One region of the Actinomadura sp. NPDC023710 genome, then DNA from elsewhere that is predicted to be linked to it. Evidence: riboswitches for the same ligand, from Rfam matches in the RefSeq annotation. Region 1 holds a riboswitch; each other region holds the start of a gene.
What was found. Region 1 has a riboswitch for cobalamin ahead of AB0H37_RS20655 (ribonucleoside-diphosphate reductase subunit alpha). Riboswitches for the same ligand answer to the same signal wherever they lie in the genome.

Region 1 (10,065 bases):
TCGAAACCCGTGTTGATCTTGTCGAGCGGGAGACGGCCGCTCAGGAGGGCGTCCACGGGGAGGGCGCCGTCGCGGTACAGGGCGATGAAGCGGGGGACGTCCCGCCGGGGGACGCAGGAACCGAGGTAGCTGCCGCGCAGGGTCCGCTCCTCGGCGACGAGGCTGAGAGCGGGCAGGGTCAGCGGCGCGCCGGGGGCGGGGAGGCCGACGGTGACGGTCGTGCCGCCGGGGCGGGTGGCGGCGTAGGCCTGTTCGAGGACGGCGACGACGCCCGTCGTGTCGACGACCTTCTCCGCGCCGCCGGACGTCAGGTCGCGGATCGCCTCGACGGCGTCCGGGCCGCCCGCGACGGGACGGGCGCCGAGGCGCTCGGCGAGGTCGCGCTTGGAGGCGACGACGTCCACGGCGAGGACGGTGGAGGCTCCGGCGGCCTTGGCGGCGAGGACGGCGGACAGGCCGACGCCGCCGAGGCCGAACACGGCGACGGTGTCGCCCGGCGCGACGGCGGCGCTGTGGAGGGCGGCGCCGGCGCCGGTGAGGACCGCGCAGCCGAACAGCGCGGCGACGTCGAAGGGCAGGTCGCGGTCGATCTTCACGGCGGAGCGGGACGAGACGACGGTGTACTCGGAGAACGCCGAGACGCCGAGGTGGTGGTGCGGGCGCGTGCCGTCCGGGGCGCGGAACCGCCGGCCGCCGCCGAGCAGGGTCCCGGCGCCGTTGGCCTGGGCGCCCGGCCCGCAGAGGGCGGGACGTCCGGCGACGCAGCGCTCGCAGTGCCCGCACGCCGGGACGAACGCGAGCACGACGTGGTCGCCGGGCGCGAACTCGGTGCCCGGCCCGGTCTCCACGACCTCGCCCGCGGCCTCGTGCCCGAGGGCCATCGGCAGGGGCCGCGGCCGGGACCCGTTGATGACGGACAGGTCGGAGTGGCAGAGCCCCGCGGCGCCGATCCGGACCAGGAGCTCGCCCTGGCCGGGCGGGTCGAGGCGCAGGTCGGCGATCTCCAGGGGGCGGGACGCGGCGTACGGGGCGGGACGGCCCGACTCGACGAGGACGGCGGCGCGGGTGGCGGTCATGCGGCCAGCAGCTTCTGCATCTCGGAGCGGACCGTTCCGGTGATCTCGACCGGGCGGCGGGTGTCCCGGTCGACGAAGACGTGCACGAAGTGGCCCTCGGCGATGAGCGCGCCGTCCGACCCCCGCAGCATGCCGATCTCCCAGCGGACGCTGGAGCGGCCCAGCTTGCCGACGCGCAGCCCGACGCGGATCGTGTCGGGGAAGGCCGCCTCGGCCTTGTACTCGCAGTGGGACTCGACGCAGAGCGCGATCGAGCCGGAGGCCGCGGGGTCGAAGCCGGCGGTCCGGATCATCCACTCGTTGATGACGGTGTCCATCAGCGAGTAGTGGACGACGTTGTTGACGTGCCCGTAGACGTCGTTGTCCTTCCACCGCGTCGGGACGTTCTCCCAGTACAGGTACTCGCCGGTCATGAGGAGCAGACTAGGGGCGGGGCAGCGGTGGCGCCGCACCGCCCTGGCACAACGGTGACCGTGCAAAATCTCGGCCGGGTGCGTGAGGGCGCACGCCCAACCGCTCGTGCCGAGCGGGTCGCGCGGCCGGCAAGGCGGAAGCGGCGTTCACCAGGCCGCGGGGAAAGGTTCTGAGCACGATCCCGGCCAGGTGAACGCCGCCCCCTCAGCGGCGCCGCGCGGACGCCGCCGTCTATCGGGAGGAGCCCGTGCGGACCGCGTCGAAGCGGGCCTTCACGTCCGTCCAGTTCACGAGCGACCAGAGCTTCTCCACGTAGTCCGGGCGGACGTTGCGGTACTGCAGGTAGTAGGCGTGCTCCCAGGCGTCGAACACCAGCAGCGGCGTCGTGTTCATGCCGATGTTGCCGTGGTGGTCGTAGACCTGCTCGACGACGAGGCGCTCGCCGAGGGGCTCCCATGCGAGGACGCCCCAGCCGGAGCCCTGCACGGTGGAGGTCGCCGCCGTGAGCTGCTTCTGGAACGCCTCGAACGCGCCGAAATGCTCGTCGATGGCCGCCGCCAGTTCGCCGTCCGGGCGGTCGCCGCCGTCCGGCGACAGGTTGTCCCAGAAGATCGAGTGCAGCACGTGGCCGGAGAGGTTGAACGCGAACGTCTTCTCCAGGCCGACCAGCCCGCCGTACTGCTCCTTGTCGCGCGCCTCGGCGAGCTTCTCCAGCGTGTCGTTGGCGCCCTTGACGTAGGCGGCGTGGTGCCGGGAGTGGTGCAGCTCCAGGATCTCGCCGGTGATCGCCGGCTCCAGTGCGGCGTAGTCGTAGGGCAGGTCGGGAAGCGTGTAGTCGGCCATGAGGCCACTATTGCAAATGATTCGCAGTTACGTCCATTGCGCAACACGGACCGGACCCGCCCCCGGTTGCGGGGACGGGTCCGGTCTCGGTGCGGGTCGGGATCTCGGGTGCGGTGGGCTCGGTCGGGGCGCGGTCGGGGGTCAGTGGCGGCGGCGCCCGCCGCCGCGTCCGCGCGACAGCAGTCCTCGGATCTTCGCCTGGGTGCGCGGGTCCCGGGCGAGCCGTTCCGCCCGGGCACGCGCCTTGCGGCCCTGCGGGCTCCGGGCGAACCGCATGATGCGGTCGATGACGGAAGGCATGTTCTTCCTCCTCGGCCTTGTCTTCACGGTTCAACGACTGCCCGTTCCGAAAGGTTCAGAACGCCTCGTCGAGCGCGACGGTCCCCTCGACGCCGATCTGGTAGGCCGAAACGCGGCGCTCGAAGAAGTTGGACAGCTCCTGGACGTCCTGCAACTCCATGAACGCGAACGGGTTGGCGGTGCCGTAGCGGGCGGGCAGGCCGAGCCGGACGAGCCGCTGGTCCGCGACGTACTCGAGGTAGGCGCGCATGTCGTCCGCGCTCATGCCGGGCAGGCCGTCCCCGCACAGGTCGCGGGCGAACGCCAGCTCCGCCTGGACGGCCTCCTCGATCATCCTGGTGACCTGGGCCGTCAGCTCCGCGTCGAACAGGCCGGGTTCCTCCGCCCTTACGGTGTCGACCACGGAGAACGCGAACTCCATGTGCATTGACTCGTCCCGGAAGACCCAGTTCGTCCCGGACGCGAGACCGTTCAGCAGGCCGCGCGACCGGAGCCAGTACACGTAGGCGAACGCGCCGTAGAAGAACAGCCCCTCGATGCAGGCCGCGAAGCAGATGAGGTTCAGCAGGAACGCCCTGCGGTCGGCGGCGCCGCGGAGCTCGTCCAGGGAGCCGAGCGAGTCGATCCAGCGGAAGCAGAACTCCGCCTTGGCCCGGATGGACGGGATGTGCTCGATCGCCGCGAACGCCTTGACGCGCTCGTCCTGATCGGGCAGGTAGGTGTCCAGGAGGGTCAGATAAAACTGTACGTGCACGGCCTCCTCATATAGCTGCCGCGACAGGTAGAGCCGGGCCTCCGGCGCGTTCACGTGCTTGTAGAGGTTGAGCACGAGGTTGTTCGCCACGATCGAGTCGCCGGTGGCGAAGAACGCGACGAGCCGGTTGACGAGGTGCAGCTCGGCGGGCGTGAGCCGTGCGAGGTCCGCCATGTCGGAGGCGAGGTCGACCTCCTCGACCGTCCAGGTGTTGCGGATCGCGGCCCGGTACCGCTCGTAGAAGTCCGGGTAGCGCATCGGCCGCAGCGTCAGGTCCATTCCGGGATCGAGGAGCATGCCCCGCCTTTCCTCTCCCCTGTGCCCTTCCTCTCGCACGGTCACTGGCACGCCTCGCAGGTCTCGGGGTTCTCCAGGGAGCAGACGGCCGCGGCGACCGTCGTCTGCGCGATCCGCGTCGCCGGACGGGACCGCAGGTAGTACGTCGTCTTGAGCCCGGCCCGCCACGCGTAGGCGTACATCGAGGAGAGCTTGCCGATCGTCGGCGTCTCCATGAACAGGTTCAGCGACTGCGACTGGTCGATGTAGGGGGTGCGGGCGGCGGCGAGGTCGATGAGCGCCCTCTGCGGCAGTTCCCAGGCCGTCCGGTAGAGCGACAGCATCTCCTCCGGCAGGTCGACGAGCCCCTGGACGGACCCGTTCGCCTTCTTGACCGCCTCGCGGACGGCCGGCGTCCACAGCCCGAGCGACTTCAGGTCCTCCACCAGGTAGCGGTTGATCTGGAGGAACTCGCCGGACAGAGTCTCGCGCTTGAACAGGTTGGACACCTGCGGCTCGATGCACTCGTAGCAGCCGGCGATGGAGGCGATCGTCGCGGTCGGCGCGATCGCGACGAGCAGCGAGTTGCGCAGGCCGACCTCCGCGACGCGGGCGCGGAGCGCGTCCCAGTCGGCGGGACGGGACGGCGCCGCGTCCGGGAAGTGGTCCAGGTGGAGCAGGCCGCGCGCGGTGCGGGTCGCGGCATAGGCGGGCAGCGGGCCGTGGGCGGCGGCGAGGTCGGCCGACGCGTTGTAGGCGGCCAGCGCGATCTCCTCGGCGACGCGGGTCGACAGCTCGCGCGCCTCGTCGGAGTCGAACGGCAGGCGCAGCGTGAAGAACACGTCCGCGAGGCCCATCACGCCCAGCCCGACCGGGCGCCACTTGCGGTTGGCCGTCTCCGCCTCGGGCGTGGGGTAGAAGCCCCGGTCGATGGTGCGGTCCAGGAACCGGACCGCGGTGCGGACCGTCGACCGGAGCCGCTCCCAGTCGACGCCGGACGGCCCCACGTGCGCGGCCAGGTTCACCGATCCGAGATTGCAGACGGCCGCCTCGCCGTCGCCCGTCACCTCCAGGATCTCCGTGCAGAGGTTGGACAGGTGGACGACCTTGCCCGGCTCGGCGGTCTGGTTGCAGGCGCGGTTGGCGGCGTCCTTGAACGTCATCCAGCCGTTGCCCGTCTCGGCGAGCGTCCGCATCATGCGTCCGTACAGCTTGCGGGCCGGGACCTGGCGGACGAACCGTCCCTCCCGCTCCGCCGCCCGGTAGGCCGCGTCGAACTCGTCGCCCCACAGGTCGACCAGCTCGGGGACCTCCTTGGGGTCGAACAGCGACCACGCCGCGTCGGCCTCGACGCGGCGCATGAACTCGTCCGGGATCCAGTTGGCCAGGTTGAGGTTGTGGGCGCGGCGCGCGTCCTCGCCGGTGTTGTCGCGCAGCTCCAGGAACTCCTCGACGTCGGCGTGCCACGGCTCCAGGTACACGCACGCCGCGCCCTTGCGGCGGCCGCCCTGGTTGACGGCGGCGACGGACGAGTCGAGCGTGCGCAGCCACGGGACGATCCCGTTGGAGTGCCCGTTCGTGCCCCGGATCAGCGAGCCCCGCGACCGCACCCGCGACCAGGAGATGCCGATGCCGCCCGCGTACTTGCTGAGCCGCGCGACCTGGCCGTACCGGTCGTAGATGGACTCCAGCTCGTCGCGCGGCGAGTCGAGCAGGAAGCACGACGAGAGCTGCGGGCGGCGGGCCCCGGAGTTGAAGAGCGTGGGCGAGCTGGGCAGGTACGACAGGGTGCTGAGCAGCGCGTACAGCTCGGCGGCCTCGTCCACGGTCGCGGTGTCGCCCGTGGGGGGTCGGCCCTCCGCACCTTCCGGCCCGACATCGTCGGGGAATTCGCCGGGGAAGACGAGGCCGCAGGCCACCCGGAGGAAGAAGTGCTGCGGCCGTTCCAGGACGAGCCGCGACCGCGGATGCCTGAGCAGGTACCGGTCGTAGACCGTCCGGAGCCCGAAGTACTCGAAGCGGTCGTCGGCCCCGTCGTCGATGAGCGCGTCGAGGGCCACCGCGTTGGCGGCGACGAAGGCGGCCAGGTCGTCCGCCAGGAGGCCCTCCCGGTGCGCGGCGGCGACGGACCCGGCGAACGTCCGGACGCCGGCGGCCGCGGCCTCGTCCCGGATCCGGCCGCCGAGCAGCCGCGCCGCGGCCTTGGAGTACCCGGGATCGGCGGGGATGAGCGCGGCGGCCTCCCCGATCGCGAGGTCCCGCAGGGCCGTCGCGTCCAGCCCGTCCGCGGACCGGACCGCGGCCAGCACCCGTCCGGCCTCGGCGCCCGGTACCCCCTCGCAGGCCGCCTCGACCTCGATGGCGATCTCCGCCGGCGGCGCGGCCAGAACCTGTGTCACGTGCATCTCCCCTCGCATGCCGCCTCGCGGAGGCATGCGAACGGCGCGCGGCGGTCGGCCGCGCTCCGTCCCCGGCCCACCCGCGAGGCCTGGACGTGTCGATCCGGGACGGACCCGGAACCCCGATGAGGCCGGTCTCCCGGTCTCGCGTGCGGGCAGGTCTTCGGACTCGCGGGCACCGCCTCTCCCGAGGCGTCCTACTGGCCGTCGCTTCCCGGGCCGCCGGGCCCAGTGCTCGATGACGGCGGTCGTTCCCGCTCACCGCTGCGGGGCAGTCCCGGATTCCCACCGGGTTCCCTCTCACGCCGCCCCCGCCGCGAGCGGCGGGGGCGGACCAGCACGGGACTGAACCCTACATCTAGTCGACGATCAACGCACAACCCCAAGATGTTGGGCGTGTCGGCGGATGTTCGGGGGCGGCTGGGCAGAGCGCGCCGCGGATGGGACGATGGGGGCCGTCATGAGCCCCCATGCGCCGCAGCCGCTGTTCCGGCCCGCCCGCGCGGTGGTGTTCGCCACCGTGTGCGCGACGCTGGCGACCCTCGGGCACGTCCTGGCGGGCGGCGCGGCGGTGCCGGCCTGGGCGGCGCTCACGGGCTTCGGCGCCGTCCTCGGCGTGACGCTGATGCTGGCGGGCCATGAGCGCTCGCTCGCGACGATCCTGGGCGGGCTCCTCGGCGGGCAGTTCGCCCTGCACACGCTGTTCACCGCGGCGGCCGCGTCCCACCACGCGCCCGAGGCGCACGCCGCCATGACGGGCGCCGTGGAACCCGTCGCGGTCCCCGCCGCCCACGGCGGCAACGGCCTGGTGATGACGCTCGCGCACTGCACGGCCGCGCTGGTGGCCGCGTGGTGGCTGCGGCGCGGCGAGCGGGCCGCGTGGTCGCTCGCCCGGCGGATCGCCGCCCTCGCGGACCGTCCGATCCGGCTGCTACTGGCCCTGCTCGCCGTGGAACCGGCCGAGCCTCCGGCCCGCCCCCTCCGGACGGTGCCCGCGGCGGCCGCCGTCACGGCCACCGGACGCGCCCTGCGGCACCAGGTCGTCCGGCGGGGTCCGCCGCGGCGTTCGAGGGCGCTCGCTCACTCCTGAGCCGGAGCGCCGTACGTCACCGGACGCCGGTTCTCGGCGCCCGGCCATTCCCGTACGTCTCGAACGGAGTTCCGCAATGCGCTTCCTTCCGCATGCCCGGCGCGCCGGCGCCGTCGCGTCCCTCGCCTCCCTGTCCGTGATCGGCCTGGCCGCGGCGGCGTCCGCGCACGTCACGGTCAACCCCAGGACCGCCGAGCAGGGCTCGTACTCCAAGGTCTCGTTCCGCGTGCCGAACGAGCGCGACGACGCCTCCACCACCAAGCTCGTGGTGAACCTGCCGACCGACCACCCGCTGTCGTCGGTGTCGGTCCGGCCGCTGCCCGGCTGGACGGTGAAGGTGGACAAGTCGAGGCTGCCGAAGCCGGTGAAGACCGAGGGCGGCGAGCTGACCGAGGCCGTCACGAAGATCACCTGGAGCGGCGGCAAGATCGAGCCGGGCCGGTTCGAGGAGTTCGACGTCTCGATGGGGCCGCTGCCCACCGACACCGACCAGCTCGTGTTCACGGCCGACCAGACGTACTCCGGCGGCGAGGTCGTCAAGTGGGAGGAGCCCCCGGCCGAAGGGGCCGACGAGCCGGAGCACCCCTCGCCGGTGCTGAAGCTCCTCCCCCAGGGCTCGACGGCGACGACCGGCATGACCGCGCAGGTGAAGCCCGCCGCCGCGACGTCGTCCGCGTCGCCTGACGACGGGACGGCCCGGCTGCTCGGCGGCATCGGCATCGCCGTCGGCGTGGTCGGCATCGCGGTCGGCGCCTACGGCGTGACCCGGGCGCGGAGCCGGGCATGACCCGGGCGGCGCTGCGCGGGGCCGCCGGTGCCGCGGCGTTCGCGGCCGTCCTGGCGACGACCGCGGTCCCGGCGTCGGCGCACACGACGCTGACGTCGGCGAGCCCGGCGAAGGACTCGACGGTCGCGGCCCCGTCCCAGATCGTCCTGACGTACGCCGACCCGGTACGGCTGCCGCGCGTGGTCGTGACCGACGGGTCGCGCAAGCAGTACCAGGCCGGGTCGGCGCAGGCGGTCGACAACAAGGTCACCCAGGCCGTCGGCGGCACGCTGCCCAACGGGAAGTACACCGTGGGGTGGCGCGTCGTCGCGTCGGACGGCCATCCGGTCGAGGGCACCTACACGTTCACCGTGCAGGGCTCGTCCGGGGCCGCCCAGCCCCCCGCACCCTCCCCGGTCCGGACGAACCTCGTCTCCACCGGGGATTCCGGGGGCTCGTCGGGCTGGCTCTGGATCGGTCTGATCGCCCTGGTCCTCGCGGCCGCGGCGGGCGCCGTCGCCTGGTTCCGCCGCTCGCCCACCCAGGATTGATCTTTTCGCTTCCGGTCGGATGATTACAGGATTACAGTGATAATCCGACCGGAAGCAGCCTGGGGGCACAATGATCGTCGAGTACATCCGCTACCGCATCGAGCCGCAGGACGCGGAGGACTTCGAGGCCGCCTACGCGCGGGCCTCCGTCCCCCTCGCCGCCGCCTCCGAGTGCGTGGACTACGAGCTGTCCAGGTGCGTCGACGAGCCGTCGTCCTACATCCTGCGCATCTGCTGGACGTCGGCCGACGGCCACATGCGGGGCTTCCGGGGCGGCGAGCACTTCCCCGCGTTCTTCGCCGAGATCAAGCCGTACGTCCAGCAGATCGAGGAGATGCGGCACTACGAGCGGACGGCGGTGCGCGGCGCCGGGTCGTCCGTCCCGACCATGTACGACTGGGCGGGCGGGAGCGAGGCGTTGGAGCGGCTCACCGAGCACTTCTACACGATCGTCCTCAAGGACGACCTGCTGCGCCCCCTCTTCGAGCACATGTCCCCGGACCACCCGAAGTGGGTCGCGGCGTGGCTCGGCGAGGTCTTCCGCGGGCCCGCGCGCTACAGCCGCGAGCGCGGCGGCTACCACCACATGGTGAGCCATCACCTCGGCAAGTCCATCACCGAGGCGCAGCGCCGCCGCTGGGTCTCGCTCCTCATGGACGCGGCGGACGAGGTCGCCCTCCCGGACGACCCGGAGTTCCGCGCCGCGTTCGCGTCCTACCTCGAGTGGGGCACCCGCATCGCCCTCGCCAACTCCCAGCCGGGCGCCGAGCCGCCCCTCGAAGCCCCCATGCCCCACTGGGGCTGGGGCGTCGCCCCGCCCTACATCCCCGCCGACTAGCATCCAGGGCGCTGATCCTCACGCACGGCCTGGGAGGTACCGCACCATGGCGGACCGGGACGACGTCGCCCTCGACGACCCCGTGGGCGAGTCGCTTCGCGGTCACCACGCGCACCTTGCCCGCCGGGTCGGCCGGGCCGCCACCTACCGGCCGGAGGTCTCGACCTTCTCGACGGTGTCCGCCGACCCGGGCCCGGCGGAGTGGGCCGACCTCGCCCGGCTGCTCGGCCGAGGCGAACTCGCCGACATGTTCAGCAGTCCGGCGGCCCCGCCGCCGGACTGGGAGCCGGTCTTCGTTCTCGAAGGCCTCCAGATGGTCTGGTCCGGGAGCGGCGAAAGCGAGACCGGCGTGGTGGAACTGGGCGCGGACAGCGTTCCCGAGATGCTCGACCTCGTCGCACGGACCCGACCGGGGCCGTTCTGGCCGCGCACCCGCGAACTCGGCGCCTATGTCGGCATCCGCGACGAAGGCGCACTGGTGGCGATGGCGGGCGAACGGCTCCGGCCTCCGGGATGGACGGAGATCAGCACCGTCTGCACCGCCCCCGAGGCGCGCGGGCGTGGCCACGCCGCACGCCTGATCCGCGCGCTCGCGACGCGCATCGCGGCCCGGAACGAACGTCCCTTCCTGCACGTGGCCGAGACGAACACCCCGGCGATCGCGCTCTACGAACGGCTCGGCTTCAAGACCCGGGGGCACGTGACGTTCCGCGGCTTCCGGGTTCCTTGACCGCCGCGGGCACCATCACCGCCGCGGA
Region 2 (10,065 bases), on a different contig from region 1:
GGCGGGACGGCCGAGGCCCGCGCGCTCGCGGCCCGGCTGACCGGTGTGCACGTCGTCTCCTCGCTCGCCGGGAGGGTGTCCGACCCGCGCCTGCCCGCCGGCGAGGTCCACATCGGCGGGTTCGGCGGCGCCGAAGGGCTCGCCACGTGGCTGCGCGAGCACCGGATCGACCGTCTCGTCGACGCGACGCACCCGTTCGCGGAGCGGATGAGCGCCTCCGCCGCGCGCGCGTCCCGGCTGACGGGCGTGCCGCTGCTCGCGCTGCGCCGCCCCGGCTGGGACGAGGAGGACGGCGACGACTGGCGGCGCGTCCCGTCCCTGCCGGCCGCCGCCGCCGCGCTGCCGGACGGCGCCCGCGCGTTCCTCACCACCGGCCGCCGCAGCATCCCGGTGTTCGCCGCGCGGACCGGTGTGTGGTTCCTCGCCCGGTCGGTGGACCCGCCGGAACCGCCCGTCCCGTCCCACGTGCACGTCCTGCTGGCGCGCGGCCCCTACACCGTGGACGGCGAGCGCGCCCTGATCCGCGAGCACCGCCTGGACGTCCTGGTCACCAAGGACAGCGGCGGCGCGATGACCCGCGCGAAGCTCACCGCCGCCCGCGAGGCCGGGGTGCCGGTCGTGATGGTCGACCGCCCGGCACTCCCCGGGAGCGTCCGGGCGACGGACGACGTGGCGGCCGCGGCGGCCTGGGCTCAGGGGTAGCGGCGCGGGGTGTAGACGACGCCCCGCTCGGTCACCCGGGTGGCGGACGACCCGACGATGAGCAGGCAGCGCATGTCGACCCGCTCGGGGTCCAGCTTGCCGAGCGTCGTCACCGTCACGGTCTCCTCCGGCCCGCCGACGTCCCGCCCGATCACCACCGGGGTCTCGGGGGAGCGGTGCTCGAGCAGCAGGTCGCGCGCCGCCGGGAGCTGGTGCCTGCGCCGGCTCGACGAGGGGTTGTAGAGGGCCAGCACCAGGTCGGCCTCGGCGGCGGCCGCGAGCCGCCGCCGCACCACGTCCCACGGCTTGAGGATGTCCGACAGCGACAGGACGCAGAAGTCGTGCCCGAGGGGCGCGCCCGCCCGGGCGGCCACGGCCTGCGCCGCCGTCAGGCCCGGCACGACCTGCACCGGCACGTCCGCGAACGCGTCCGCGTCCGCGGCCTCCAGCACGGCCGTCGCCATCGCGAACACCCCGGGATCGCCGGACGAGACGACGGCGACGCGGGCCCCGTCCCGCGCGAGCGCCAGCGCGTGCCGGGCCCGGTCGGCCTCCACCCGGTTGCCGGACCCGTGCCGCCGCTGCCTCGGGTTCGGCGGCACCCGTTCCAGGTAGGGGCCGTAGCCGACGAGGTCGGTCGCGGACGCCAGGACGTCCTGCGCCTCCGGGGTCAGCCACGGCCGCCCCGCCGGCCCGAGCCCGACGACCCACACCCCGCCGGCCCCTTCCGGCCGTACCGGGGGAGAAGCCGCGAACGAGCGCTCCGCCGGGCTCGTCAGCAGCGCGAGCGACATGTAGGGCACGTCCGCCGGATCGACGTCGGCGAGCGGGAGGACGCGCTGCCGGTCGGTGGCGGCCCGCTCGACGTACCAGCCGTCGCCGAGCCGTCCCGCGTCCTCGAAGGCCTGCCTGACCTTGGGGAACGTCCGGCCGAGCTTGAGGACCGCCGCCGCGTCCGCGGTGCGCAGGCGCGCGGCCAGCTCCTCGCCGGGCAGCGTCCCCGGCAGGACGGTCAGCGTCTCCTCCCGCTCCACCAGCGGGCGCCCCGCCGCCGCCGACGCGGCGCTCAGCGACGTCACGCCCGGCACCACCTCGGCCGGGTAGTGCGGCGCGAGCCGCTTGTGCAGGTGCATGTACGACCCGTAGAACAGGGGATCGCCCTCGCTCAGCACCACGACCGTCCGCCCCGCGTCGAGGTGCGCGGCGAGCCGGGCGGCGCAGTCGGCGTAGAAGTCCTCCAGCGCCCCCTGGTACCCGCCGGGGTGGTCGGTCGTCTCCGTCGTCACCGGGTAGACGAGCTGCTCCTCGATCCGTCCGTCCCGCAGGTACGGTTCGGCGATCGCCCGGGCGATGCTGCGGCCGTGCCGCGCGCAGTGGAAGGCGACCACGTCCGCCTCGCCGATCAGCCGCGCCGCCTTCACCGTGACCAGCTCCGGGTCGCCGGGCCCGACGCCCACGCCGAACAGCCGTCCCGCCATCACTCCGCCTCACTGGCGATGGCGTTGACCGCCGCCGCCGTCATCGCGCTGCCGCCGCGCCGCCCGCGCACCACCAGATGGTCCAGGCCGCTCGCGGCGAGCGCCTCCTTGGACTCGGCCGCCCCGATGAACCCGACCGGGATCCCGAGGACCGCCGCCGGGCGCGGCGCGCCCTCCTCCACCAGTTCCATCAGCCGGAACAGCGCGGTCGGCGCGTTCCCGATCGCGACGACCGCGCCGCCGAGCCGGTCGCGCCACAGCTCCAGCGCCGCCGCGCTGCGCGTGGTGCCGAGCCGCTCGGCCAGCTCGGGCACGCCCGGGTCGCCCAGGGCGCACACGACCTCGTTGCCGGCGGGCAGCCGCGCGCGGGTCACGCCGGACGCGACCATCCGCGCGTCGCACAGCACCGGCGCGCCGGCCAGCAGCGCCGCCCGCGCCCGCGCCACCACCCCCGGCGACCAGGCGAGATCCTCGACGAGGTCGGTCATGCCGCAGGCATGGATCATGCGGACCGCGACCCGCGCCACGTCGTCCGGCAGTCCCGACAGGTCGGCCTCCGCGCGGATCGTCGCGAACGACCGCCGGTAGATCTCGGCGCCGTCCCGGACGTAATCGGTCACTGCCGTCCCTCCGCCGTCCTCAGCACGACCGGGCCGCGGGGCATCCCGCAGCGCCGCTCGCATCCCGTCCAGTGGACGGGGGTCTCCGGCGCGCGGGCCAGGCCGTCCACGAAGCGCCGCGCCTCGTCCTGCACGTCGCCGCGCGACTTGGCGCACCCGGGGCTGCCGGTGCAGGCCGTCACGCCCACCCACGGCGACGCGGGATCGGTCGCGAAGCCCGCCGCCGCAAGCGCCGCGGCCGCACGGCGCGCCCCGTCCCGGTCCAGGTCCACCAGCACCACGCTGCGCCACGGCGTCACCCGCACCCCGCGCGCGACTCCGGCGAGCGCCTCGGCCTGCGCGCCGGACAGCCGGCCGAGCGGGGGCACGACCTCCAGCGCGGCGAGCCCGTCCCGCTGCGCGACGATCCCGGCGTGCGGCGGAGCGGGGTCGGGGCGCGGCGGCGTCTCCCGCACGGCCGCGCCCAGCCGCTCCGCGACGAGCCGCGCGCCGTCCGGCACCTCCGCGAGCCTCCAGGCGTCGCCCCGGATCTCCAGGAACGCCTCCGCCGCCGCGAGCAGCGCCGCGACGGGATCGCCCGGGACGGGTCCGAGGGACGTCCCGGCCAGCCGCAGGCCGCGGGCGGTGTGGGCCGCGTCGGCGTCCAGCGCGGCCATGTCGCCGGTGCCGTCGTCGAGCGCGAACAGGAACCGCCCCGGCAGCCGGGCCAGACCCGGACGCGCGCAGAGCCCCTCGTCCAGCGCCCTGACCAGCGGATCCGTGGCGATGACGCCGCGCGGACCGCGCCCGCCGAGCGGGGACGCGACGATGTTGCGCACCCGCTCGTGGGTCGCCGACGGCAGCAGCCCGGCGGCCTCCAGCCGGGCCGCGAGGGCCGCGGTGTCGCGGACGCCGCGCACCTGGAGGTTGCCGCGGGACGTGAGTTCGATCACGTCCCGTCCCAGCGTGCGGGCGGCGGCGCCGAGCACCGCGAGCTGCGCGGCGGACACCGCGCCGCCAGGGACGCGGACGCGCGCCAGCGGCCCGTCGGCGGCGTCGTGGGTGCGCAGTGCCCCGGGGCACGCGTCGGCACGGGCTCTGACATTCGGCACGGGGAGGATGTTAACCACAGTTTGCAGGGCGACCGCGCTGCCGTACTCTTCTGCTCAGACGATGGCAATGGGAGGAAGCCGGTGCGAATCCGGCGCGGTCCCGCCACTGTGACCGGGGAGCGAACCCCGCTGTAGGCCACTGTCCGCAGGGACGGGAAGGCCGGGGCGAGCATCGATCCGGGAGCCAGGAGACTCCTGCCGTCGCGACACCCGCGACCGGGGCGAGGACCCCAGGGGGAGGATGCGCCGTGCCCGAGCACAGCCGCACGGTCCTGTTGCTGTCGACGTCCGACACCGACCTGCTGAGCGCCCGCGCTTCCGGCGCCGCCTACCGGCTCGGCAACCCGGCGCGGCTCACCGCCGCCGACCTGCCCGAGCTGACCGAGGGCGCCGACCTCGTCGTGGTGCGGCTGCTCGGCGGGCGGCGCGCCTGGGAGGACGGTCTCGACGCGCTGCTCGCGGGCCCCCGGCCGGTCGTCGTCCTCGGCGGCGAGCAGGCCCCCGACGCCGAGCTGATGGAGCTGTCCACGGTCAGCGGCGGGGTGTGCGCCGAGGCGCACGCCTACCTCGCGCACGGCGGACCCGCCAACCTCGCCGAGCTGCACGCGTTCCTGTCCGACACCGTGCTGCTGACCGGGCGCGGCTTCGCGCCGCCGGCCCCGACGCCGACCTGGGGACGGCTCGACCGGGCCGCCCGCGACGGCGACGGGCCCGTGGTCGGCGTGCTCTACTACCGCGCCCACCACGTGGCGGGCAACACCGCGTTCGTCGAGGCGCTCTGCGCGGCCGTGGAGGACGCGGGCGGGCGCGCCATGCCGGTGTTCTGCTCGTCGCTGCGCACCGCCGAGCCCGAGCTGCTGGACACCCTGCGCCAGGCGGACGCGCTGGTGGTGACCGTGCTCGCGGCGGGCGGGTCACGGCCCGCGACGGCCGGGGCGGGCGGCGACGACGAGGCGTGGGACGTGGGCGCCCTCGCCGCGCTGGATGTCCCGATCCTGCAGGGCCTCTGCCTCACCACGAGCCGGTCCGACTGGGAGGGCGGCGACGAAGGGCTGTCCCCGCTGGACGCGGCGTCGCAGGTCGCGATCCCCGAGTTCGACGGGCGGATCATCACCGTCCCGTTCTCGTTCAAGGAGGTCGGCCGGGACGGGCTCACCGTCTACGCCGCCGACCCCGAACGGGCCGCGCGGGTCGCCGGGATCGCCGTCCGGCACGGCCGGCTCCGCCACACCCCGGCCGCCGGGCGCCGCCTCGTCGTGATGCTGTCGGCCTACCCGACCAAGCACGCCCGCGTCGGGAACGCCGTCGGCCTCGACACCCCGGCGAGCACCGTCCGGCTGCTGGCCCGGCTCCGGGACGCCGGGTACGACCTGGGGGAGGGCTTTCCCGGCGTCGACGAGCAGGACGGCGACGCCCTCGTCCACGCCCTCATCGCGGCGGGCGGCCAGGACGAGGACTGGCTCACCGAGGAGCAGCTCGCCGGCAACCCCGTCCGTATCTCCGCCGCGTCCTACGAGCGCTGGTACCGAACCCTGCCCGCCGATCTGCGCGAGGGGATGGAGCGGCACTGGGGCCCGCCGCCGGGGGAGTTGTTCGTCCAGGACGGCGACATCGTCCTCGCCGCGCTCCGCGCGGGCAACCTCGTCGTCATGGTGCAGCCGCCGCGCGGCTTCGGGCAGAACCCCATCGCGATCTACCACGACCCCGACCTGCCGCCGAGCCACCACTACCTGGCGGCGTACCGGTGGCTGTCGGACGAGTTCGGCGCGCACGCGATCGTCCACGTCGGCAAGCACGGCAACCTTGAGTGGCTGCCCGGCAAGGCGGCGGGCATGTCGGCGTCGTGCGGCACCGACGCGGCGCTCGGCGACGTCCCGCTGATCTACCCGTTCCTTGTCAACGACCCCGGCGAGGGGACGCAGGCCAAGCGCCGCGCGCACGCCGTCCTCGTGGACCACATGGTCCCGCCGATGGCCCGTGCCGAGACCTACGGCGACATCGCCCGCCTCGAACAGCTCCTCGACGAGCACGCGACGATCGCCGCGATGGACCCGGCGAAGCTGCCCGCGATCCGCGCGCAGATCTGGACGCTCATCCAGGCCGCCAGGCTCGACCACGACCTCGGCCTCGACGACCGCCCGCACGACACCGAGTTCGACGACTTCCTCCTGCACGTCGACGGCTGGCTGTGCGAGGTGAAGGACGCGCAGATCCGCGACGGCCTGCACGTCCTCGGCCAGGCGCCCACCGGCGCGACCCGCGTCGACCTGGTGCTGGCCATGCTCCGCGCACGCCAGATGTGGTCGGGGCGCGAGACGCTGCCCGGCCTGCGGGAGGCGCTCGGGCTCAGCGAGGCCGGCGGCGAGGCGCTCGCCGACGTGGACGCCGCCGAGGCCGCGGCCCGCGCCCTCGTCCAGGCCATGGAGGACGCCGGCTGGGCCGTGGACGCGGCCCGGGAGACCGCCCGGGACGTCCCGGCGGAGCACCGCGAAGCCGTGACGCGCGTCCTGGAGTTCGCCGCCGCCGAGATCGTCCCGCGCCTGGCCCGGACGTCCGACGAGCTCGACCACGTCCTGCACGCCCTGGACGGCGGCTACGTCCCCGCGGGCCCGAGCGGGTCGCCGCTGCGCGGCCTCGTCAACGTCCTGCCGACCGGTCGCAACTTCTACTCGGTCGACCCGCGCGCCGTCCCGAGCCGCCTCGCCTGGGAGACCGGGCAGGCGATGGCCGACTCGCTCCTGGAGCGCTACCGCGCCGACCACGGGGAGTGGCCGCGCTCGGTCGGGCTGTCGGTGTGGGGGACGAGCGCGATGCGCACGGCGGGCGACGACGTGGCCGAGGTCCTCGCGCTGCTCGGCGTCCGCCCGGCCTGGGACGAGGCGTCCCGCCGCGTCACGGCGCTGGAGCCGGTGCCGCTCGCCGAGCTCGCCCGGCCGCGCATCGACGTGACCGTCCGCATCAGCGGCTTCTTCCGGGACGCGTTCCCGCACGTCGTCGCCATGCTGGACGACGCCGTCCGGCTCGTCGCGGGGCTGGACGAGCCCGACGCCGACAATCACGTCCGCGCCCACGTGCGGTCCGACCGGGACCGGCACGGCGACGAGCGCCGCGCGACCCTGCGCGTGTTCGGGTCCGCGCCCGGCGCCTACGGGGCCGGGCTGCTGCCGCTCATCGACAGCCGCAACTGGCGTGACGACGCCGACCTCGCCGAGGTGTACGCGGTGTGGGGCGGCCACGCCTACGGCCGCGACCTCGACGGGGTGCCCGCCCGCGCCGACATGGAGAGCGCCTACCGGCGGATCGCCGTCGCCGCCAAGAACGTCGACACCCGCGAGCACGACATCGCCGACTCCGACGACTACTTCCAGTACCACGGCGGAATGATCGCCACCGTCCGCGCGCTGACCGGCCGGGCCCCGGAGGCCTACGTCGGCGACAGCACCCGCCCGGACGCCGTGCGCACCCGCACCCTCTCGGAGGAGACCGCGCGGATCTTCCGGGCCCGCGTCGTGAACCCGCAGTGGCTGGCCGCCATGCGCCGGCACGGCTACAAGGGCGCGTTCGAGCTGGCCGCGACCGTGGACTACCTGTTCGGCTACGACGCCACCACCGGCGTCATGGCCGACTGGATGTACGACCGGATCACCGCCGCCTACGTCCTGGACGAGGAGAACCGCGCCTTCATGGCGGAGTCGAACCCGTGGGCGCTGCACGGCATCGCCGAGCGGCTGCTGGAGGCGGCCGAGCGCGGCATGTGGGAGCACCCCGACCCCGAGGTTCTCCGGGGCCTCCAGGAGGTCTACCTCAAGACGGAGGGCGACCTCGAGGACGACACCAGCCGCTGAGCGGCCTCCGGGGACCCCGCCCAGTGCAGGTGCAGGTAGGAGGCGGTGATCCGGGCGTCGCCGTAACCGTCGCGGCCGTCCCGCCACCGGAACAGCGGCCCGGCCTCGGTGTCCAGCGCGGTCCGGTGGAACTCGTGGCCGCGGAACCGCTCGCCCGGCCGGGTCAGCGGGGACTCCGCCACCGCGACCGCCTCCCGGTAGCCGAGCGTCAGCCGGGACGTCATCCGCGCGCGCCCCGGCACCCGTCCGCACATCGCCCGCCCGTCGAGTTCCTCGCACAGGTAGAGGAGCCCGGCGCATTCGGCGGCGATCGGTCCGGGGAACGCCGCGACCTCGGCGAGCATCGGCGCGTTGGCGGCCAGTTCGGCGGCGTGCACCTCCGGGAAGCCGCCGCCGACGACGAGCGCGGCCGCCCCGTCCGGCAGGGCCTCGTCCCGCAGCGGGTCGAAGACGGCCACGTCGGCGCCCGCCGCGCGCAGCAGCTCCACGTGCTCGGCATAGGAGAAGGTGAACGCCGCCCCGCCCGCGACCGCGACCACCGGCCCGCCCTCGACCGGCACGACCTGGTCGGACGGATCCCACGCGGGCCCCGGCAGCGGCGGAGCGGTGGCCGCCAGGCGGAGCACGGCGTCCAGGTCGCAGGAGCTCTCCACCAGCGCGCCGAGCCGCTCCACGGCGCGCATGGCCTCCGCACCCCGCTCGGCCGCCGGGATCAGCCCGAGGTGGCGGGACGGGGTCACGACCGCGTCGTCCCGCCGGATCGCGCCGAGCACCGGCACGCCCGTCGCCTCCAGCGCGCCGCGGCACAGCTCCTCGTGCCGCTCCGAACCGACCCGGTTGAGGATGACGCCGCCGATCCGCACGCCCGGCTCGAACGTCGCGAAACCGTGCACGAGCGCCGCCACCGACCGGCTCTGCCGCGCGGCGTCCACGACCAGTACCACCGGCGCCGCGAGCAGGTGCGCGACGTGCGCCGTGGAGGCGAACCCCGTGTCCCCGCGCCCGTCGAACAGGCCCATCACGCCCTCGACCACCGCCACGTCGCACCCGGCGGCGCCGTGCAGGAACAGCGGCGCCACCCGTTCCTCGCCCGCCAGCCACGGGTCGAGGTTGCGGCCGGGCCGTCCCGCCGCGAGCGCGTGGTAGCCGGGGTCGATGTAGTCGGGGCCGACCTTGTGCGGGGACACGGCGAGGCCGCGCGCCCGCAGCGCCGCGATCAGCCCGGTCGCCACGGTCGTCTTGCCGCTGCCGGACGCCGGAGCCGCGACGACCAGCCGGGGGATCACCACTCGATGCCCCGCTGCCCCTTCTGCCCGGCGTCCATCGGGTGCCGGACCTTGCCCATCTCCGTCACCAGGTCGGCGGCCTCGACCAGCCGGTCGGGCGCGTCCCGGCCGGTGACGACGACGTGCTGGGACCCGGGACGCGCGGTGAGGGTCTCGACCACGTCGTCCAGGTCGAGCCAGCCCCACTTGAGCGGGTAGGTGAACTCGTCGAGCACATAGAAACGGTGGCTCTCGGCGGCCAGGTCCCGCTTGATCTGCGCCCAGCCCTCGCGGGCGTCGGCCGCGTGGTCCTCCTCGGTGCCGGGGCGCTGGATCCACGACCAGCCCTCGCCCATCTTGTGCCAGGCGACCGGGCCGCCCTCGCCGCTCTCCCCGAGCACGCGCAGCGCCCGCTCCTCGCCGATGCGCCACTTCGCCGACTTCACGAACTGGAACACCCCGACCGGCCAGCCCTGGTTCCAGGCCCGCAGCGCCATCCCGAACGCCGCCGTCGACTTCCCCTTGCCGGGACCGGTGTGGACGATCAGCAGCGGCCGGTTGCGGCGCTGCCGGGTGGTGAGGCCGTCGTCGGGGACGGACTCGGGCTTTCCCTGTGGCATTTCAGGCCGCCTTCCCGCCGTCGCGCCCGCGGTGGGCGCGGACGATCCCGTCGAGGTCGCCGAGCGGGACGAGCCGCGCCCCGAGCCGGGCCGCGAGCCTCCCCGCCAGGCCGAGCCGGACCGGGCCGTCCTCGCAGTCCACGACGATCCCGGCGGTGCCGGCCAGCAATCCGGCGGCCCGGTCCACGTCGCCCTCCGCGGTCGCCCGCCCGTCGGTGACGACCACGAGCAGCGGGCGCCGCGCCGGGTCGCGCAGCCGCTCGGCGCGCAGCACCTCGGCGGCGCGCGCGAGCCCGGCGGCCAGCGGCGTGCGGCCCCCGGTCGGCAGGGCCCGCAGCCGCGCCGCGCCCGCCTCGACCGACGACGTCGGCGGCAGCACGAGTTCGGCGGTCCGCCCCCGGAACGTGATCAGGCCGATCTTGTCGCGGCGCTGGTAGGCGTCCA
Region 3 (10,065 bases), on a different contig from region 1:
CAGTACGAGTCGGTTCTGGGGGTCGGCGGATACGACGAGCTCCTCGCCGCGATCGGGCATTGCGCGGCCTCCGCGTCTTCGGAGCGTGCGACCGCCTACCGGTCGGCCGCCGGCATCTCCGGCGCGATGCACCTGGTGGTCCAGGAGATGGTCGACGCGCGGGCCGCCGGTGTCGTGTTCACCGCGGATCCGGCGAGCGGCCGGCGCGACCTTTGCGTGGTCGACGCGGTTCTCGGCCTGGCGGAGTCGTTGGTCGACGGCTCCGCGAGCCCCGACCATTACGAGGTCGACCGGCCCGGGCGGATCGTGGACCGTCAGATCGCGTCCCGTCCGGCGCTCGACGACGACGAGGTCATGGCCGTCGCGGCAGGCGCCCGGGCCGCGGAGGCGCGGTGGGGAATGCCGCTGGACCTCGAATGGGCGATCGACCGGACCGGCGAGATCCGCTGGCTCCAGGCGCGGCCGATCACCACCCTGCCCGGGGACCTGAGCGAGATGGACAGCACGGTGGCCGGCGAGGACCACGTCTACACCCGGTGCAACATCGGCGAGATGATGCCCGGCGCCTTCTGCCCGCTCACGGCGTCCGTGAGCGGGCGGGCGATCGAGTACGCGATGCAGATGGTCCAGGTCACCGCCGGTTTCCAGGACTCCTACCGGGAGGACCACTGGCTGCAGCTGGGCTACTTCTCAGGTCACCTGTTCCTCAACATGACCGAGGGCACGGCCCTGAGCTCGGGGATCCTGGGCAACTCGCTGGAGCAGTACTCGCTCTCGATCGCGGGCAGGGTGGTGGACGAACTGGTGCCGGTGCCGCCGAAGCCGTTCCTGCTCCGCCTGGTCAACACCGTCCGGCTGACCACGTTCACGCTCTCGGCGGGACGGGCGATCCGCCGCCTCGACCGCGACCTGGCGCGCTCCGAGACGCCGTCCGCGGCGGAGCCGGCAGCCCTGCTCACCGAGCTGGACACTGCGATCGAGCTCTACAACGAGGCCACCCTCACCCACGTCCGGTCCTCCGCGCGCTCCGCCGTCGCCGCGAACGTGCTGGAGCAGACGGTGGTGCGCGAAGCGATCCGCGCGGGCCGAAGCGAGGACGAGGGCCGCTCCCGGACCGCCGTACTGCTGGCCGGCGCCACCAACGTCGAGAGCGCCGTCATGCTGGAGCAGTTGGACGGCGTGGTGGCCCGGCTGGCCGCGGACGGGACGGAAGCCAAGGCGTTCCTCGAACCGGACGCCGCCGAGGCCGTGGTCCGGCTGACCGGAGGCGGTGGTCCGACCAGCCGCGCGTTCAACGGGTTTCTGCGGCGCCACGGCCATCGGGGCTACCGGGAGTTGTGCCTGCGCGAACCGTCGTGGGGGGACGACCCGGAAGGGCTCGGCACGATCATGCAGGCCATGCTCCGGGCCCGCCTTCTCACCGGCGACGCCGTCCGCACGGTCCCACCTGCACCGGAAGGCGTTTCCCGGGCGGTGCGGGTGATGGCCCGGCTCGCGCGGGCCGGGGCACGCGGACGCGAGGCCACCAAGTCGCGGATGGTCCTGGTCGCCCACCGGCTCGGCCTCGGCTATCGCCTCCTGGGCGAGCAGCTGGCCGCGACGGGGCGGCTGCCCGACGCGGACCTGGTGTTCTTCTTCGACCGGTCGGAGCTGCCGGACCTGCTGAGCACCGACGACGCCGGGGACCTGATCGACCGCGCCGAGGCGCGCCGGGCGGCGCTTCCGTACCAGGCCCGGCTCGACTTCCCGGACGTCAGCGTCGGCAAGCCCGTTCCGACGCGGCCGAAGCCCCCGGAACCAGTCGAGGGCGGTGTGATCGTCGGTCGTTCCGCGTGCGGCGGTGTCGTCGAGGGGACCGTCCGGGTCGCGACCACGATCGCGCAGGCTCGGGAACTGCAGCCCGGTGAGGTCCTGGTCGCCCCCGTGACGGACGTCGGGTGGACGCCCTACTTCACCCTGATCGCCGCGCTCGTCACCGACATCGGCAGTTCGGTCTCCCATGGCGCGGTCGTCGCCCGCGAGTACGGCCTGCCCTGCGTGGTCAACACCCAGGGCGCCACCCGCGTGCTCTGCACCGGCGACCGGGTCCGGGTCGACGGGGACCGCGGCACCGTGACGCGGCTGGACCGCACTTCGGTCCCGTCCTCTCCCACCAGCGCGTGAAGCGGCCCGGAGGTCCCACTGTGCCCGGGATGCCTGGCGTCGTCCCGCTCGACGAGTTTCCGATCCACCAGGTCCCCGCCCCCGTCTAGGGGGTCGGCGGCGACCGGAACCGCTACGACCGGTCGCGCTGGAACGTCCACGACCGCATCGGCTACCGCCGGACCTCGGCGACCAGCACTGCGGCAACTACCGGATCGAGGCTATCGAGCCGCTCACGACGTCACGGCCGGCCCGGCTCCCAGAATGGGTCAGCCCGTCATGTCACAGAAAGTCGGGCTGATTTGTCTCGGGTAGCGAAGGCAGGAGATCTCGTCGGAAGGTGATGGTCATGCGAGTGTTCGTGGCTGGTGGGAGCGGGGTCCTGGGGCAGCGGTTGGTACCGCGGTTGGTGGCACGGGGCCATCAGGTGACGGCGACGACCACGAGCCGGGCGAAGCTGGACCTGCTGGAGCGGTTGGGCGCGGACGGTGTGGTGATGGACGGGCTGGACGCGGCTGCGGTCGGGGAGGCGGTGGCGGCCGCACGGCCGGACGTGGTCGTGCACCAGATGACCGCGATCTCGATGGCGCACGCCGGCAAGCCCGACATCAAGCATCCGGACCGATGGTTCGCCAAGACCAATCGGCTGCGCACGGAGGGAACCGACCACCTGCTGGCCGCCGCAGAGGCGACCGGCGTGCCCCATTTCGTCGCGCAGGGGTACGCCTCGTGGAACGGCATCCGCGAGGGCGGATGGGTGAAGACCGAGGAGGATCCGTTGGACCTGCTCGAGGGGACGGCCGCGAACGTGGGCTTGAAGGCGTTGAGCCGGGTGGAGGACGTGGTCCTCAAGGCGGGCGGCGCGGTCCTGCGGTACGGCGCGTTCTACGGGCCGGGCGCCATCGACGACCAGGTCGAGCTGCTGCGCAAGCGGCAGTACCCGCTGGTGGGGCGTGGTACCGGCTACAGCTCATGGGTTCATCTGGACGACGCGGCCAGTGCCACGGTCCTGGCCGTGGAACAGAAGGCGCGCGGGGTGTACAACATCGTCGACGACGACCCGGCCCCGGCGAGCGAGTGGCTCCCCTACCTGGCGGAGTGCGCCGGCGCGAAGCGACCGAGGCGGGTCCCGGTGTGGCTGGCCCGGCTGCTCGCCGGCGACCAGGCGGTGGTGATGATGACCGAGGGGCGGGGCTTCTCAAGCGCCAAGGCCAAGCGGGAACTCGGCTGGGAGCCGCGCTACCCGTCCTGGCGGCAGGGCTTCAAGGAAGAGCTGGCGTGACCCGGGCCGAGGAGTTCGAAGAGCTGCGTCCGCTGCTGTTCTCGATCTCCTACCGGATCCTGGGCACCGTGACCGAGGCCGAGGACACCGTCCAGGAGACCTGGATTCGCTATGCCGCCACGCCGACCCGGCCCACGTCGGCCAAGGCGTTCCTGTCGGCCGTGGTCACCCGGCTCTCGATCAACGTGTTGCGCTCGGCCCGCGTCCGGCGGGAGGAGTACGTCGGCCCGTGGTTCCCCGAGCCGCTGCTCACCGACCCCTACCAGGACCCGGAACGCTCGGCCGAACTCGCCGACTCGGTATCGATGGCGGCTCTGCTGCTGCTGGAACGGCTCAGCCCGCTGGAACGCGCCGTCTTCGTGCTGCGCGAGGTGTTCGGGTTCGGCTTCCCCGAGGTCGCCTCGGCGGTCGGCCGGTCGGAGGCCGCATGCCGCCAGCTCGCGGTTCGGGCACGCCGCCACATGGACGAGGGGCGGCCCCGGTTCGAGGCCGACCGGGGGGAGCGCGAGGAACTCGCGACGCGGTTCTTCGACGCGTTCGCCGAGGGCGACCTCGACGGGCTCAGGAACCTGCTCGCCGCCGACGTTCAGATCATCGCCGACAGCGGCGGCAAGGCCCCGCAGTGGGCGAGGGGGATCTTCGGTGCGGGCAACGTCGCCCGGGCGCTCGGCGTGCTCGTCCCGTCATTCGTCCAGATCGGCGGTGTCGTGGAGCCGCGCCAGGTGAACGGCCAGCCGGGCGCCGTCTTCCGCGATCGCGACGGCAAGGTCGTCAACACCTGGACCCTCGACATCCTCGACGGTCGGATCCAGACGATCAGCACGATGAGCAACCCCGACAAGCTCGCCCACGTGGGCCCGGTCGCGGATGCCTGGGCGATCCTGCGCGAGGCACAGCGGGCTCGCCAGGATCCCGCCCGGCCGGACGAGCGACGGCACTCCTAGCAACCGCGAAAAGGACAAGTCGTCTTGCGTGTCACGATCTTCGGAGCCAACGGCCCCACCGGCCGCCTGCTCACCGGCCAGGCCCTCGCCGCCGGGCATCGGGTCGCCGCGGTCACCCGGCGGCCGGACTCCTTCCCCCTGCGCCATGAGCGGCTCGAGGTGGTCGGTGCGGACGTGCTCGACCGAGATGCCGTCCACGCCTCCGTGGAGAAGCAGGACGCGGTCCTGTCGACGCTGGGGGTGCCGGCCGGGAAGAAGCCGATCAGCACCTATTCGCAGGGCGTGGCCAACATCATCGCCGCGATGCGGAAGCACGGGGTGCGCCGGCTCGCCGTTGTCAGCTCGACCGGGGTCGACCCGCGGCCCTACGCCGATGCAGGGATCCTGTTCAACCGGGTACTTCTGCCCTACGTGACCCGGGTCCTCGGCAAGACGCTGTACGACGACATGCGGCGGATGGAGACGCTCGTCCGGGAAAGCGATCTGGACTGGACGATCGTGCGCCCGAGCGGGCTCTACCACCTGCCGTCGGTCACCGACTACACCATTGTCGAAGGCCACGCCGAGGGCAGATACACCGCCCGCGCGGACCTGGCCGCGAGCCTTCTGGCCCTGCTGGACCACGACCGCCACCTCCGCAGCACGATCAGTGTCATCACCACTGTCGACAACCCCACCTTGCTCCAGTGGATCCGCCGCGAGGCGTCAGGTCAGGCACAGGTGGGAGCGGCGCACGCCGGCTTCTGACCGGGCGTGCGCCGCCGTTCGGCCGCGGCTCAGCGCGCGGCGGCGTCCTCGCGGACTCGCCGTGCGGCGGTCACCAGGTTGCGCAGCGCCGCTTCGGTCTCCGGGTAAGCGCGGGTCTTGAGCCCGCAGTCGGGATTGACCCAGAGCTTGGCGGGCTCGACGGCCTGCAGCGCGCGCCGCAGGTTCTCCTCGATCTCGTCGGCCGAGGGGACGCGGGGCGAGTGGATGTCGTAGACGCCAGGGCCGATGCCGTTCTCGTAACCGGCGGCACGGAGGTCGCCGACCAGCTCCATGTGCGAACGGGCCGCCTCGACGCTGGTGACGTCGGCGTCCAGCGCCCCGATCGCATCGATGATCTCACCGAACTCGGAGTAGCACATGTGGGTGTGGATCTGCGTGGTGTCCGCCACCCCGGAGGTCGCCAGGCGGAAGGCTCCGACGGCCCAGTCCAGGTAGGCGGCGTGGCCGGCCGCACGCAGGGGAAGCAGTTCGCGCAATGCGGGCTCGTCGACCTGGACGATGCGGATACCGGCCGACTCCAGGTCGCCGATCTCGTCCCGCAGCGCGAGGGCGACCTGGCGGGCCGTCTCGGCCAGGGGCTGGTCGTCGCGGACGAACGACCAGGCCAGCATGGTGACCGGCCCGGTGAGCATGCCCTTGACCGGCTTGCTCGTCAGCCCCTGGGCGTAGGTGGTCCACGCGACGGTCATCGGACGGGGACGAGCGACGTCGCTGTGCAGGATCGGCGGCCGCACGTACCTGGACCCGTAGGACTGCACCCATCCGTGCTCGGTGGCGGCGTAGCCGTCCAGCTGCTCGGCGAAGTACTGGACCATGTCGTTGCGTTCGGGCTCGCCGTGCACGAGCACGTCCAGACCGAGTTCCTCTTGCAGCGCGACGACGCGGGCGATCTCCTGCTGCATCGCCTGGCTGTAGTCGTCCTCGGAGATGCGTCCGGCCCGGCGGTCCGCGCGGACCCTGCGCACCTCCGGAGTCTGGGGGAAGGAGCCGATCGTGGTGGTGGCAAGGTCGGGCAGCCCGAGCGAGGCGCGCTGCGCGGCGAACCGGGTTTCGCGGTCCCCGCGGGAGGAACCGCCGAGCGTGTCCAGGCGAGCCCGGACCTCGTGGTCGATCCCGGCGGTGGACGCCGGAACCTGCGCGGCGGGACCGGCCGCGTCCTCGCCCAGCGCCTCGCCGAGCGCGACGACCTCGCCGACCTTCTGCCGGGCGAACGCCAACCGCCCCCGCACCGCCGGATCGAGCGCGTCCTCGGCGTCCAGGTCGATCGGGACATGCAGCAGTGAGCAGGAGGTGCTCACGACCACCTGGTCGGCCAGACCGAGCAGCGTGGCGCAGGCGGCCTCGGCCCGCTGCCGGTCAGCGCGCCAGATGTTGCGGCCGTCGACCACGCCCGCCACGACGGTCTTGCGCAGCAGCCCGCCCACGGAAGCGAGCACGTCCAGATTGCCGGGACCGGCGACGAAGTCCAGCCCGACGGCCTCCACACGGGAGGACGCAAGGGCGCGCAGCGCTTCGGCTCCGATCGTGCCGAAGTAGGTCGCCACCAGCAGGCGCGGCCGGCTGGAGAGCTCACCGAGGCGCGCGTACGCGCGGGCCAGTGCGGCCACCTCCCCGTCGGTCCGATCGGCCACCAGGGCGGGCTCGTCCAGCTGCACCCATTCGGTGCCCGCCCCCGCCAGCCGCTCCAGCAACTCGGCGTACACCTCCACCAGCCCGTCGAGCAGGTCCAGCGGGCGGAAGCCGGCGGGGGCGTCCGCCGCGGGTTTGGCCAGCAGCAGGTAGGTCAGCGGTCCGACGAGCACGGGCCGCGTCTCGATACCGAGGGCTCTGGCCTCCAGGTACTCCGCGACCGGCTTCGACGTGACCCCTCCGGGCAGTCGGAACCGCATGTCCGGCCCCAGCTCCGGCACGATGTAGTGGTAGTTGGTATCGAACCACTTGGTCATCTCCATCGCCGGGATGTCTTGGACACCGCGCGCCATGGCGAAGTACCGGTCGAGCCCGTCCAGGCCCCGATAGCGCTCGGGCACGGCGTCCACCAGGACGCTGGTGTCCAGCACCTGGTCGTAGAAGGAGAAGGTGTTCGACGGCATTGCGTCCAGACCGGCGTCGCGCAGCCCTGTCCAGACGGCGCCGCGCAGGTCCGCGCCGGCCTTCTCCAGCGCGGCCGCGTCGATGCGTCCCGCCCAGAAGTCTTCGGTGGCGAACTTGAGCTCGCGGCGCGTCCCGATCCGGGGGTAACCGAGGATCGTGGTTTTCATGGCAGCTTCCCTCGCTGAGCCAAAGGCGGCCAGCCGGGGAGGGACGTGCACGGCACGGCGCCGAAAACCGCCTGTGCCGCCCGCCGGCCCTCCCGCGAGGCCGCAGACCACCGCACGCCAGACGGCGCACGGGCGAAGGCAGGTCTTCGGACTCGCGGGCACCGCTCCTACCTGAGTAGGTGCGTCCTACTGGCCGTCGCTTCCCAGGCCCGGCGGCCCAGTGCTCGATGACGGCGGTCGTTCCCGCTCACCGCTGCGGGGCAGTCCCGGATTCCCACCGGGTTCCCTCTTACGACGCCCCTACCACGCAGGCACGGGCGAACCTTCCGCACGTTGAAGTCTAACGGCCGGGATGACGGCATACACAAACCCGCTCGGACCACGTTGAGCCCTGAGAAGCAGTGCGGGCGGGAACGTCCCACCTGAACGCTATGGTGCGTCTTCATGAAGACGAACCACGTCGGCCTTGACGAGAAGATCCACGCGTGAGCCGCTACCGGGGGCCCGCCACCCTGATCGGCAGCAACGGAGCCGAGATCGAGGTCTACGTCGATCTGCGCGCCAAGCAGCGGGAGTGGTCCGGAACCGCGACCATCGGCGACTTCGACGCCAGCGGCGCTCACGACCAGACGCTGAGACTTCCAGACGGCCGCGAAGCACAGGTCACGCTCGGCGGCTCGGCAGTCTGGTCCGACGTCATCACGCTGGTCGGAAGTGGTCCGCCGCCCTTCGCCTGACACAGGCGTCCCATCGACCGGCGGGGCTCGCTTGTGAGCTGCTTGGGACAAGAGAACGGGGCCCGCGCACCTCAGTGCGCGGACCCCATTCCGTGTTGCTGCGCATGCAGGAGTCACTCCTGCGGTGCGATCAGCTGTTCTTCGACCAGGCAAAGAGGAGGCCGGAGAGGCCCGCCATGACCAGAGCGAAGGCGAAGAAACTCCCCCAGGACGGGAAGATGCCCATGGCAGCCTCCCAGACCTCACCGAACCCGATCTTGCCCAGCACGAGCACGACGAGAGCGGCGGCGGTGAACTGGAGGAAGGTGTTCAGGTAGCCGCGCAAAAGCCCGACTCCTTTCATCTGGTTTTTGTCGAGGTGTGGCTCTGATGAGGCACCCCGCAGAACGCTCATAGTGAGACGCCCCTACCTCCTGACCGTCCACGGAGGATCAGAGAAGGCAAGGCGGCCACGACCATTGATGGCCGAAACGATCTCGGGCGCACAGCCGTCGGCATCCGAGTCCGAATCACGGGGCTGAGCTGCGGAGACCTCCGCCCTGCCGATCCGGGAGACATGGGATCGTGGGTGCAGATCCCGGCGTCTCGACAATGTTTACCCGGGTCAGAGCGCTCAGGATCGTTCCAAATTTTTCTTGGACTACTGAGGACATCTCGGCAGTCCGTGGCGGCCAATGCCTACGAACTCACGGCCGGGACACAGACTGCATCACATTGGTCGAGATAAGCACCGCCTTCGTCCAGCGGAGGCGTCGACCGAACAGGAACGCATGGCGGCGAGGGCGTCAACCCGCGCGCCCGAGAAGTGCTCGGTGGTCAGGCGAGCAGGGCGCGGGCGGCGCGGATGACGGCCTGGTCGACGAGGCGGCCGTCGTCGCCGACGAAGACGGCGGAGCCCGAGGCCAGAGCCGCTTCGTAGCGGGCCAGCAGAGAGCGGGCCCGGTCCAGCTCGGCCGGTGTCGGGGTGAAGACCTCCGTGACGACCGGGAGCTGTGCCGGGTGGACGCAGGCGCGGCCGCGGAATCCGAGCCGCTTGAGGCGCAGTGTGGTCGTGCGGAACGTCTCAAGGTCGCGGAACTGGGTGGAGACCGGGCCGAGCGGCGGGGGCAGGCCGGCGGCGGCCGACGCCGCCGTCACCTGGGACCTGGCCCAGAGCAGCTCGGATTCGTCGGGGCCGGGGGTGACGCCGAGGTCGGCGGCCAGGTCGGCCTCGCCGAGCTGGAGGCCGGCGACCCGTGGCGCGGCGGCGATCTCGGGTGCCGCGAGGATCGCCGCGGCGGACTCCAGCAGCGGGACGACGGGGAGGCCGGGCGCGTCGGCGAGGACGGCGTCGAGGGCGTGCAGGTCGTCCACGTCGTCGACCTTGGCGGCGCACAGGCAGTCGAGGCCGGGGCCGGCGACCACGCGGGCGTCGGCGTGGCCGAGCTCGCCGGGGTTGATGCGGACGGTGATCCGCGGCCGGTCCGTAGGCAACGAGCGGAGCCAGGCGGCGACGGCGGCGCGGGTGTGCTCCTTCGCGGTGAGGGGCACCGCGTCCTCCAGGTCGACGATCAGTTCGTCGGCGCCGAGGGTGAGGGCCTTGGCCAGGCGGTCCGGGCGGTCGCCGGGGACGTAGAGCGCGGTCTTTCTCACCCCACGGTCTCCTTGCCGGAGGTCAGCGCCTTGGCGATGACGGTGCGCATGATGTCGTTGGTGCCCTCGCCGATGCTCATCAGCGGTGCGTCCCGGTAGAGGCGTTCGACGGCGAACTCCTTGGAGTAGCCGTAGCCGCCGTGGACCTGCATGGAGGTGAGGGCGCACTCGATGGCGGCCTCGCTGGCGAAGGTCTTGGCCATGCCGGCCTGCATGTCGACGCGGTCGCCGGCGTCGGCGCGCGACGCGGCCCAGTAGACCAGCAGGCGGGCGGCCTGCACCTTGACCGCCATGTCGGC

Region 2: it holds a riboswitch for cobalamin, as region 1 does, so the genes downstream of both, cobN (cobaltochelatase subunit CobN) here and AB0H37_RS20655 (ribonucleoside-diphosphate reductase subunit alpha) in region 1, are expected to answer to the same signal.
Region 3: it holds a riboswitch for cobalamin, as region 1 does, so the genes downstream of both, metE (5-methyltetrahydropteroyltriglutamate--homocysteine S-methyltransferase) here and AB0H37_RS20655 (ribonucleoside-diphosphate reductase subunit alpha) in region 1, are expected to answer to the same signal.

The regions. Positions count from the first base shown of each region.
Region 1 covers NZ_JBFAGB010000016.1:183,011-193,075, forward strand. Annotated here, with positions in the region: gene AB0H37_RS20630 (zinc-dependent alcohol dehydrogenase family protein) at 1-1,076, opposite strand, end outside; gene AB0H37_RS20635 (thioesterase family protein) at 1,073-1,489, opposite strand; gene AB0H37_RS20640 (superoxide dismutase) at 1,722-2,333, opposite strand; gene AB0H37_RS20645 (hypothetical protein) at 2,475-2,633, opposite strand; gene AB0H37_RS20650 (ribonucleotide-diphosphate reductase subunit beta) at 2,689-3,684, opposite strand; gene AB0H37_RS20655 (ribonucleoside-diphosphate reductase subunit alpha) at 3,726-6,062, opposite strand; cobalamin riboswitch at 6,220-6,363, opposite strand; gene AB0H37_RS20660 (MFS transporter) at 6,523-7,152, shown strand; gene AB0H37_RS20665 (YcnI family protein) at 7,229-7,939, shown strand; gene AB0H37_RS20670 (copper resistance CopC family protein) at 7,936-8,469, shown strand; gene AB0H37_RS20675 (antibiotic biosynthesis monooxygenase) at 8,540-9,307, shown strand; gene AB0H37_RS20680 (GNAT family N-acetyltransferase) at 9,354-10,037, shown strand.
Region 2 covers NZ_JBFAGB010000042.1:53,275-63,339, reverse strand. Annotated here, with positions in the region: gene AB0H37_RS36215 (cobalt-precorrin-6A reductase) at 1-702, shown strand, start outside; gene AB0H37_RS36210 (precorrin-2 C(20)-methyltransferase) at 693-2,180, opposite strand; gene AB0H37_RS36205 (precorrin-8X methylmutase) at 2,180-2,800, opposite strand; gene AB0H37_RS36200 (precorrin-3B synthase) at 2,797-3,891, opposite strand; cobalamin riboswitch at 3,963-4,086, shown strand; gene cobN (cobaltochelatase subunit CobN) at 4,140-7,736, shown strand; gene AB0H37_RS36190 (cobyrinate a,c-diamide synthase) at 7,691-9,022, opposite strand; gene cobO (cob(I)yrinic acid a,c-diamide adenosyltransferase) at 9,019-9,621, opposite strand; gene AB0H37_RS36180 (VWA domain-containing protein) at 9,623-10,065, opposite strand, start outside.
Region 3 covers NZ_JBFAGB010000006.1:5,585-15,649, forward strand. Annotated here, with positions in the region: gene AB0H37_RS08710 (PEP/pyruvate-binding domain-containing protein) at 1-2,163, shown strand, start outside; gene AB0H37_RS08715 (NAD(P)-dependent oxidoreductase) at 2,492-3,424, shown strand; gene AB0H37_RS08720 (RNA polymerase sigma-70 factor) at 3,421-4,368, shown strand; gene AB0H37_RS08725 (NAD(P)H-binding protein) at 4,393-5,115, shown strand; gene metE (5-methyltetrahydropteroyltriglutamate--homocysteine S-methyltransferase) at 5,145-7,397, opposite strand; cobalamin riboswitch at 7,517-7,739, opposite strand; gene AB0H37_RS08735 (DUF4873 domain-containing protein) at 7,883-8,134, shown strand; gene AB0H37_RS08740 (hypothetical protein) at 8,265-8,459, opposite strand; gene AB0H37_RS08745 (CoA ester lyase) at 8,951-9,766, opposite strand; gene AB0H37_RS08750 (acyl-CoA dehydrogenase family protein) at 9,763-10,065, opposite strand, start outside.